DNA from 4 places in the Dermacoccus sp. NHGro5 genome. Region 4 is predicted to be linked to each of the others. Evidence: riboswitches for the same ligand, from Rfam matches in the RefSeq annotation. Region 4 holds a riboswitch; each other region holds the start of a gene.
What was found. A riboswitch is a leader RNA that binds a small molecule or an ion and turns the genes downstream of it on or off. The one in region 4 is predicted to bind S-adenosylmethionine.
Positions count from the first base shown of each region.

Region 1: another riboswitch for S-adenosylmethionine. It lies ahead of J4Z35_RS04120 (bifunctional o-acetylhomoserine/o-acetylserine sulfhydrylase); the one in region 4 lies ahead of J4Z35_RS11560 (homoserine O-acetyltransferase).
Region 2: another riboswitch for S-adenosylmethionine. It lies ahead of J4Z35_RS04890 (TauD/TfdA family dioxygenase); the one in region 4 lies ahead of J4Z35_RS11560 (homoserine O-acetyltransferase).
Region 3: another riboswitch for S-adenosylmethionine. It lies ahead of J4Z35_RS10920 (MetQ/NlpA family ABC transporter substrate-binding protein); the one in region 4 lies ahead of J4Z35_RS11560 (homoserine O-acetyltransferase).

Region 1 covers NZ_JAGEKQ010000007.1:67,097-69,289, reverse strand. The annotation lists gene J4Z35_RS04120 (bifunctional o-acetylhomoserine/o-acetylserine sulfhydrylase) at 1-1,217, opposite strand, end outside; SAM riboswitch class IV at 1,290-1,405, opposite strand; gene J4Z35_RS04115 (GNAT family N-acetyltransferase) at 1,529-2,023, shown strand; gene J4Z35_RS04110 (hypothetical protein) at 2,020-2,193, shown strand, end outside.
Region 2 covers NZ_JAGEKQ010000008.1:151,923-154,115, forward strand. The annotation lists gene J4Z35_RS04890 (TauD/TfdA family dioxygenase) at 90-1,067, opposite strand; SAM riboswitch class IV at 1,078-1,206, opposite strand; gene J4Z35_RS04895 (hypothetical protein) at 1,370-1,666, shown strand; gene J4Z35_RS04900 (cyclopropane-fatty-acyl-phospholipid synthase family protein) at 1,727-2,193, opposite strand, start outside.
Region 3 covers NZ_JAGEKQ010000025.1:7,201-9,393, forward strand. The annotation lists gene J4Z35_RS10915 (methionine ABC transporter ATP-binding protein) at 1-108, opposite strand, end outside; gene J4Z35_RS10920 (MetQ/NlpA family ABC transporter substrate-binding protein) at 105-1,112, opposite strand; SAM riboswitch class IV at 1,291-1,402, opposite strand; gene J4Z35_RS10925 (neutral/alkaline non-lysosomal ceramidase C-terminal domain-containing protein) at 1,615-1,998, shown strand; gene msrA (peptide-methionine (S)-S-oxide reductase MsrA) at 2,066-2,193, opposite strand, start outside.
Region 4 covers NZ_JAGEKQ010000026.1:126,971-129,163, forward strand. The annotation lists gene J4Z35_RS11555 (hypothetical protein) at 1-810, shown strand, start outside; SAM riboswitch class IV at 900-1,008, shown strand; gene J4Z35_RS11560 (homoserine O-acetyltransferase) at 1,043-2,193, shown strand, end outside.

The DNA of each region.
Region 1 (2,193 bases), on a different contig from region 4:
GCGCCGCGGCGGTCCTCGTCGCTGCCCTGGGAGTGCGTCGTCGACGCAGGATGGATGGCGAGGGAACGGACGTCACCGATGTTCGCGACGTGCGAGTGCAGTTCGAGGGCGTCGACGAACTTCTTGCCCGCCTCGACGCCACCGGCGATCTCGAACGACAGCACGGCGCCGGAGCCGGCGGGCAGGTAGCGGTCGGCGAGTTCCTTGTAGGGGCTCGACGGGTCGGAGGCGTAGAACAACGTCTCGACCTGCGGCTGCGACTTCAGGAACTCGACGACCTTCTTCGCGTTCTCCACGTGTCGCTCCACACGCAGCGACAACGTCTCGAGGCCTTGCGCGATGAGGAACGCGTTGAACGGGGAGACGGCCGCGCCGAGGTCGCGCAGCAGTTCGACGCGCGCCTTGAGGATGAAGGCGAGGTTCGCGCCGAGCGGCGATCCGACGCCGAGGTCGCGGGCGAACGCGAGACCGTGGTAGCTCTCCGACGGCTCGTTGAACTGCGGGAACTTCGCCGGGTCGGCGGCGTAGTCGAACGTGCCGGCGTCGACGAGCACGCCGGCGATCGACGTCCCGTGCCCCCCGAGGTACTTCGTCGCGGAGTGGATGACGACGTCCGCGCCATGCTCGATCGGGCGCAGCAGGTACGGCGTCGCGACGGTGTTGTCGACGAACAGCGGCACCCCGGCGTCATGCGCGATGTCGGCGAGGCCGCGCACGTCGAGCACCTTCTGGTCGGGGTTGCTCAGCGTCTCGCCGAACAGCAGCTTCGTGTTGTCGCGGATGGCGCCGCGCCACTCGTCGAGATCGTTGATGTTGTCGATGAACGTCGTCTCGACGCCGAGTCGCTTGAGCGTGTACTTCAGCAGGTTGTACGTGCCGCCGTACAGCGCGGACGAGGCGACGATGTGGTCGCCGGCCTGAGCGACGTTGAGGATGGCGAACGTCGTCGCCGCCTGACCCGACGCGAGCAGCAACGCGCCGACGCCGCCCTCCAGCGCGGCGATGCGGTCTTCGACCGCCTGCGCCGTCGGGTTGCCGATGCGCGTGTAGATGGGGCCGAGATCCGACAGGCCGAAGCGGTTGGCCGCGGTCTCGGCGGAGTCGAAGACGAACGACGTCGTCTGGTAGATCGGCAGCGCCCGGGCGCCGGTGTCGCCGTCGACGTTCTGGCCGACGTGGATCTGCTTGGTCTCGAAGGCCCAGTTCTCGGAGCTCATGATGATGTCCCTCTTGAGGAGTGCGTGGACGCACGGGCGGCGCACCGTACGTGTGGTGCCCGAAGGGGAATCCCTCCGCGCTTGCCCGGACGCGCTCGGCGCCGGGCCAGGTCGTCACCCGGAGCACCCCGCCGCGGTGGGAGGGTTGCCGGCCAGCAAACCGGGGTTTGACGCTGGCGCTCGTGACCTGCGGCCACTCTAGGCCGGGTGGTGTCATCAGGCGGGAATGCTGTCTCACATTCCGGTCGCGGCCCCGTGCTGACGCGACGCGCCTACGGGCGACGACCCTCATGCCGTGCTTGACTGTTGCCATGACACCGACGATCGTCCGCGCGCGCCGCGAAGACGCGTTCGCCTGCGCGGCGCTGCGTCTGCAGATGGACCTCGAGGCGGGGGAGAGCAACCGCTCCGGCTTCATCACCGAGTATGCCGATCACTGGCTCGCGCACTACGACGATCTGCCGACGTGGCTCGCCTCGAGTGCTGACGGGACGGCTCTCGGCATGGTGCAGACGTCGCTCGTGCACCGGCCCCCGGCGCTGGCTCGGCCGGCGCAGCCGTCGCTCTACATCGCGGTCGTCTTCGTCACGCCGTCGGCGCGCGGCCAGGGCCTGGCCGAGCGGATGCTGCGGATCGTCGACGCCTGGGCCGACGCGCACGACGTCGCGCGAATGATGCTCAACGCCCGTCCGCGTGCCCGCAGGCTGTACGAACGGGCCGGCTTCGGCCCGCCGGACGAACGTCACATGCAGCGTGTGGCGCCGTTCGGCCTCGACGCCCGCCGCGATGCGGAGCGTGCGTCATGAGCGACGACGTCATCTGGGCGCTCGATCAGCGCGAGCGCTGCATCGCCTGCCCGTCCAAACCGGTCGCGAACGCCGTCGTCCTGCACCTCGGTGCTGACGGCGCCCTCGCGCGCGACGCTGTCGAGCAGTGGGCTCGTGACGGCGTCATGGCCGCCTCGGTCGCATGGCCG
Region 2 (2,193 bases), on a different contig from region 4:
TCGCGAAGGGGGACGAAAATCGCAGAGGGGTACATGACGACGCGATGCGGGCCCCAGAGACCCGCACCGCGTCATGTCAGCTCACACCGTCAGGCAGCTGCGCCACCCGTCAGGCCGTTGACGCCGACGGGCTTGTCGCCACCGACCGTCACGCGCCTCATGGCACGCGGGCCAAGGTTGGCGTCGACGTAGTCGCGGTTGGCGTAGTGCGACGTCGCGCGGTTGTCCCAGATGCCGACGTCGCCGGGCGCCCAACGGTGGCGGATCGTGTGTTCGGGCTGCGTCAGGTGCGCGTACAGCACGTCGAGGATCGCCCGCGACTCGGCCTGCGACACGCCGACGATGTGGGAGGTGAAACCGGGGTTGACGAACAGCCCACGCCGTCCCGTCTCGGGATGGACGCGCACGACGGGGTGCTCGACGACGGGCAGCTCGGTGACGACCTTGCCGTTCCACTCCTGCCCACCATGCTTGCGCAGGTACGCGCCCCATTCGCGGTTGCCGTCGTGGGCGGCGATGAGCTGGTCGACGAGGCCGCGGAACGGCTTCGACAGCGAGTCGTACGCCGCCTGAGCGTCGGCCCAGGAGGTGTCGCCGCCGTAGTCGGGCAGCGTCACGGCGCGCAGGATGCTGATGGCCGGCGGCTCCTTCATGAACGTGACGTCCGTGTGCCACTCGTCGGAGAACGAGAACTCGGGGTCGGAGGAGTCGATCGAGTAGATCTCCTTGCGCTCGTGCGTGCTCGCGACGGGGTGACCCGCCGTCAGCTCGCCGAGCAGGTTGCCGAGGCGCACCTGAGCGTCGTCGTCGAACGCGTCCTGACCGCGGAAGAAGAGCACCTTGTGCGCGAGCAGCGCGCGGCGCAGGTCGAACGCTATCGCGTCGTCGACCTGCGCGAGGTCGACGCCGTGGACGATTGCGCCGAACGCCGGGCCGAGGCGTTCGATGCGCAGCCCGGGCGTCGCGACGGTGCCGCCGTGGCGCGCCGCTGCGCTCGTCGGAACACCCGTCGGTGCGCCGCGCGCGGAGTCGACGTTCGCGTCGGGCGTGGTGTCGAGGAGTGTCATGGCAGACCCTTCGTTGCGCTTGCCGCCGCGTCGGTCGACGGGCGGCCGGGTCGTTACTCGGGGCACCCCGACGCACCGTGTGCGTTCGCATGGGGGTTGCCGCCCGGCCAGCCGAGACTTCGCGCCGGGGCTCGTGACCCACGCATAACGTAGCACTGGCCAAACATAAAGGTCGAGTTATGCATCAACGGCGGCCACACCGTGACATTCGTCAGGGGCCCCGCCGCACCCGGGCGGCCACACTGAGAGCAGAACGCTCGTGGAGCACTCCCCCGTCGGTGAGCAGCGGTGATCGATGGTTCATGATCGCCCTGACCGTGTTCGAGATCAGAGGGTCGATCGTCACGGTCGAGTTCGTGAAGTCGCACGGTGGCAGCGATTTCAGCGCGTACATGTGGTCGCTGCTCGCGCCGGGCGTCGGCGCTCTCGTCTACTGGGCGCGCACACGCCACGCGTCAGGGGCCAGCGCCGCAATCCTCGCGTTCAACCTGCGCTCCGCGGCCGTCGTCATCGCGAACAGTTCGTTCCAGAACGCGTTCGCGTGGACACAGATCATGACGGTGGCGGCGATGCTCGTCGGCATCACCCCACCGTCATGATTGCGCGTCGCCTGCGTCTGGACGGGCAACGGGCGGCCGCTCAGCACGGCCAGTGAGAGCTCAGCGTGCCCAGTGCGAGCCCAGCGGGTAGCCGCCGTTGTCGCCGTTGTCGGTCGTCTTCGTGGCGAGCACCTGGTGCAGGTGCAGCCAGCCCTCCTCGAACCCGAGGCGTGAACCGGCCATGTAGATGCCCCACACCTGCGCGGTCGGAAGGCCCGCCTCGGCGACGCAGAAATCCCAGTTCGCCTCGAGGTTGCGGCACCAGTCGCGCAGCGTCAAGGCGTACGACAGGCGCAGGTTCTCGTCATGCTGAACCTCGAAACCGGCGTCGTGGCACTCACTGATGAGCCGCCCCGGCGAGGCGAGCTCGCCGTCGGGGAAGACATAGCGATCGGTGAACGGCTCCGGCTTGGCCGATGCCGAGTCGTCGCGACGCGTGATGCAGTGGTTGAGCAGGCGGCCACCGTCGCGCAGCTTCGAGTGCAGGAACGAGAAGTAGTTGGCGTAGTTCTTCACGCCGATGTGCT
Region 3 (2,193 bases), on a different contig from region 4:
GCTCTTGCCGCGGGTGAACGTCTTGCCGACGTCGTGGAAGGCGACGGCGGGCGGGGTGGCACTCGCCGGCGCGGCGGCCTTCGTCAGTGTGGGGGAGGGGCCCGTCACTTCGATCCCTTCGCCTTGATCTGGGCCTCGAGGTTCGCGAGGATGCCCTGCAGCTCGGAGGCGGAGTTGTTCACGAGGACGCTCGTGCCCTTCGTGCGCTCCTCGATGAGCTTCTCGACGCTCGGGTCGTGGTAGGCCTTGACGAACTTGGCGTAGTCGGCGTTGTCCTTGTCCGCGGCGCGCGCGACGACGACGTTGATGTACGGCTTCGACGAGGCCGCATGCGGGTCGTCCTTGAACAGGGCCTTGCTCGGGTCGAGCTTCGCGTCCGCGGCGAAGTTGTTGTTGACGATCGCGCCGTCGACGGACGGCAGCGCGGCCGCGGTCTGCTCGGCGTTGACCGCTGTGACGGTGACCTTCGAGGCGCCAGCGTCGATGTCGGCCGGGGTCGACAGCGAGGTGCCACCACCCTTGAGCTTCAGCAGTCCGGCGCTCTGCAGCAGCAGCAAGGCGCGCGCCTGGTTCGTCGGATCGTTGGGGATGGCGATCTTGCCGCCCTGGGGGAACTGGCCGACGCTCGTGTGCTTCTTCGAGTACAGCGCCAGCGGGACGATGTACGTCGCCCCGATGGGCGTGAGGTTCTGCTTCGCCTTGGTGTTGTAGTCGGCGAGGAATTGCAGGTGCTGGAACTGGTTGAGGTCGACCTGGCCCTCGGAGAGCGCGGGGTTGGCCTGGGTGTAATCAGAGAAGTTGACCGGTTCGATGTCGAGGCCGTACTTGTCCTTGCCCACCTTGACGAGCTGGTTCCAGTACGGGTCCGACGCCTCCGTCGTGCCCACCTTGAGGTGGGTCAGCTTGTCGTCACTGCTCCCGCCGAGCACCTTGGCCCCGATGCCGGCGGCCAGCGCGACGACGAGGACGCCGGCGCCGATCGCGACGTACTTGCCGGTGTTGTTCTTCGGTTTCGGGGGCAGGGCGGTCGCGCCGTTCTCGGCGCTCGTGGCGTCATGCGTGGACGAGGCGGGCGTCGAGGTCTCGTCGGCGGGGGTGTGCTTGTCGGTCATGATCTCTCCTGGTGAGGCGGCAAGGATGCGAATGCGCGGAGCTGGCGCGGATGCGCGGAGTCAGCGCGAAGGCGGGGGCGCCGGGGTGGGGCGCGGTGCGCGGTGTCGTGCGGGGCATGCCTTTCGGGGCCTGGGCAGCGCAACGGAAGGCTCACGAGGATGCCGTCACGTTGGGTGCCGAGCGTGCTTGCCGCGTGGTCGACGCGGCCGGGTCATCACCTGGAGCACCCCGCCACGCGTGTGAGGGTTGCCGTCCGACCAGCCAGGGCTTTGCATCGGATCTCTTGACCAGCAGCGAGATTAGAGCCGCGCGCGACAAAGCGTCAAGTCGTGGCACTGGAGATGAGACGTGGGCGAAGATTGTGACGTGCGACACGCGGCGTGGCTGATGCGGCGTCTTTCGCCGTCGAGGCTCGGGTGAGTGATTTCTTCACACAGCTTGGACGATCGTCTAGGTGGGTGATGAGTGTGACGTCGGCCACGCGCCGAGGGCCCCGGCGTCGTGTTCGACGACGTCCCACCCGGGCAGCACTTCGGTGACGTCCTGACCCAGCCGGACGCCACGTGCTCGGCTGGTTCGAGCGTGCGGGCGGTCTTCCGCGGCGGCCACCCGAAGAATGACTTACGCACGATGGGCACGTTCGTCAAGGTGCAGCGTCAGGTCGGCTCGTCGTGGGTCGACGTCCTCGACGACCACGACTGGGACACCTCGTACGTCTGGTCGCGCGAGGGCGTCTCGTACTCGCGATGCACCGTGGAGTGGCGCATACGTCGCGGCACGCCCGCAGGCACGTATCGCCTCGTGCAGCAGGGCAACTGGAAGAACGGCTGGAACGGCAAGGTCAGTGCCTACACCGGAACGAGCCGGGCCTTCCAGGTGCGCTGAGACGGCCGGTGCGCCGCGGTGGCCGGTTGATCGGCCACCGGCTCAGCGGCCGCCGTGCATGTCGTCGTCAGCGTGGCGGGAGGACGTCCGTCTGCGCGGGCAGGTCGGCGACGCCGACGGGGCACGTGACGCCCTTGAAGCCGTGGTTGCAGTAGCCGCCAGGGTGCTTGGACAGGTACTGCTGGTGGTACAGCT
Region 4 (2,193 bases):
GGCTGGGCGGACGATGCGTGCGACGGGGAGACGGCGCACATGCTCGACGTCGTCGCTGAGCGGCGCGCGACGATGGGTGCGCAGGCCGCCATCGCCATCGCCTATCGCTGCGAGCCGGGCCGCGTCGACATCGCGGCCCTCGCGAAACGCATCGAGCGCCGCGTGCCGCTGCACCACGTCCTCGGTGCCAGCGACGAGCACTGGTGGGCCATCGAATGCGAGCTCGGCTGCTGTGACGGCGCGATCCACGAGATCCCGTCCCTGTCAGAGCAGACCCGCGAGCAGCTTCGCGACGTCCGCCGCGGCGGCGAGGCCATGGCCGCCACCGCGCGCCCCGTTCCCAGCGTCGTCGACGTCCGAGCCGCCTGGGCACGGTTGTGCGACGTCCCCGACACCGCGTCGGGCACCCGGCGACGCTCCCGCAGCGCCGACCTGCAGGTGCTCGCCGACGCTGTCGTCGACGGCCCGACGCGCGATGAGATCCTCCTGTGCGTCGCACCCGAACTGTTCCGTCTGCTGAGCCCGGGCACGCCGCTCGGCGAGCCTGGCCCGCTGATGACGAGCGCGTGCCTGCGAACTTGGCTGCCGCTCGTGCCGCGCCACGGCCGCGCCGCGTGGAAGGCCCTCGAGGCCGCCGCGACCTGGCGCGAAGGCGACCTGCGAGGAGCCGGTGCGTGCGCCGCGGCGTCGCTGCGCATCGGACGGACGTCATTGGGGCAACTGCTGCGCGACATCACAGGCACGGGGTTGTCGTACGAGCAGGCCGTCGGTGCGCTCCACACGAAGGCTCGGCAGAGTTCCGTCGCCTGACGAGCGTGCCGGTTGTGGGAGCGCGCCACATCGTGGACGTCGCCGCGCGGGCGATGGAAGCCGCGGGCAGGGCCGCCTACTGTGTCGCAGGTCAAGAGTTTCAGCGACACAAGCCCCGGCTTGCTGAGCGGCAACCCTCCCTCGCGGCGGGGTGCCCCGGGTGACGACAGGGCCGCCCGTGGGCGGCAAGCGCGAGAGGTGGGTTGCGACCCACCTCGGAATCGAGGACGTCATGGTTTCGCACCGTCGCCTCGCCGTGGCCGACTCCGCGGCGCCCCTCACCGACGACGGGTTCAACCCGCACGCACGTGCCGTCCACATCGGCACCCTGACGCTGGAGAACGACGCCGCCCTGCCCGACGTCGTCATGACGTACGAGTGCTGGGGCGAGCTGAACGACGACGCGAGCAACGCCGTCCTCGTCGAGCACGCCCTGACCGGAGACTCGCACGTCGTCGGGCCGGTCGGCCCCGGGCAGCCGACGGCGGGGTGGTGGCCTGGTCTCATCGGCCCCGGCGCGCCCCTCGACACCGACGAGCTGTTCGTCGTGGCGATCAACGTGCTCGGTGGCTGTCGCGGCAGCACGGGCCCCATGTCGCTCGCACCAGACGGCCGGGTGTGGGGCGGGCGCTTCCCACACGTCAGCGTCAGGGATCAGGCGCGCGCCGAGGCGCGGGTCGCCGACGCTCTCGGCATCGCGCGCTTCCACACTGTCATCGGCGGCTCCTTCGGCGGGATGCGCGCCGCGGAGTGGGTGGCGACCTTCCCGCATCGGGTGCAGCGCGCCCTCGTCGTCGCGAGCTGCGCGGCGGCGGGCGCCGACCAGATCGCGTGGGGGCACACGCAGGTGCGGGCAATCGAAGCTGACCCGGATTTCCGGGGTGGCGGCTACCTCGAGCAGGGCGTCTTCCCGACGTCGGGGCTCGGGCTCGCCCGCCAGATCGCGCACACCTCCTACCGCAGCGCGCACGAGTTGCAGGAGCGGTTCGGGCGCGAGTCGCAGGGAGCGGACCGCACGCTCGACGGCGGCCTGTTCGCCGTCGAGAGCTATCTCGAGCACCACGCCGCGAAACTCGTCGCGCGGTTCGACGCCATGAGTTATGTGCGGCTCACGCAGGCGATGGCGACGCACGACGTCGGCCGCGGCCGCGGCGGCATCGAGCCTGCGCTTCGGGTGTTCGGGGGTGAGCTCGTCGTCGCCGCGGTCGACTCCGATCGGCTGTTCCCGGTCAGTGCCTCCGCCGACATCGTCCGGGCTCACGGGCGCGGACGGCTGCGTCTCATCCACTCGCCGCACGGTCACGACGGTTTCCTCATCGAGGCCGACCAGATCGCGGCGCTCGTGCGCGAGGTCATCGCTCGGCCGCTCACGGCCGAGGCGGG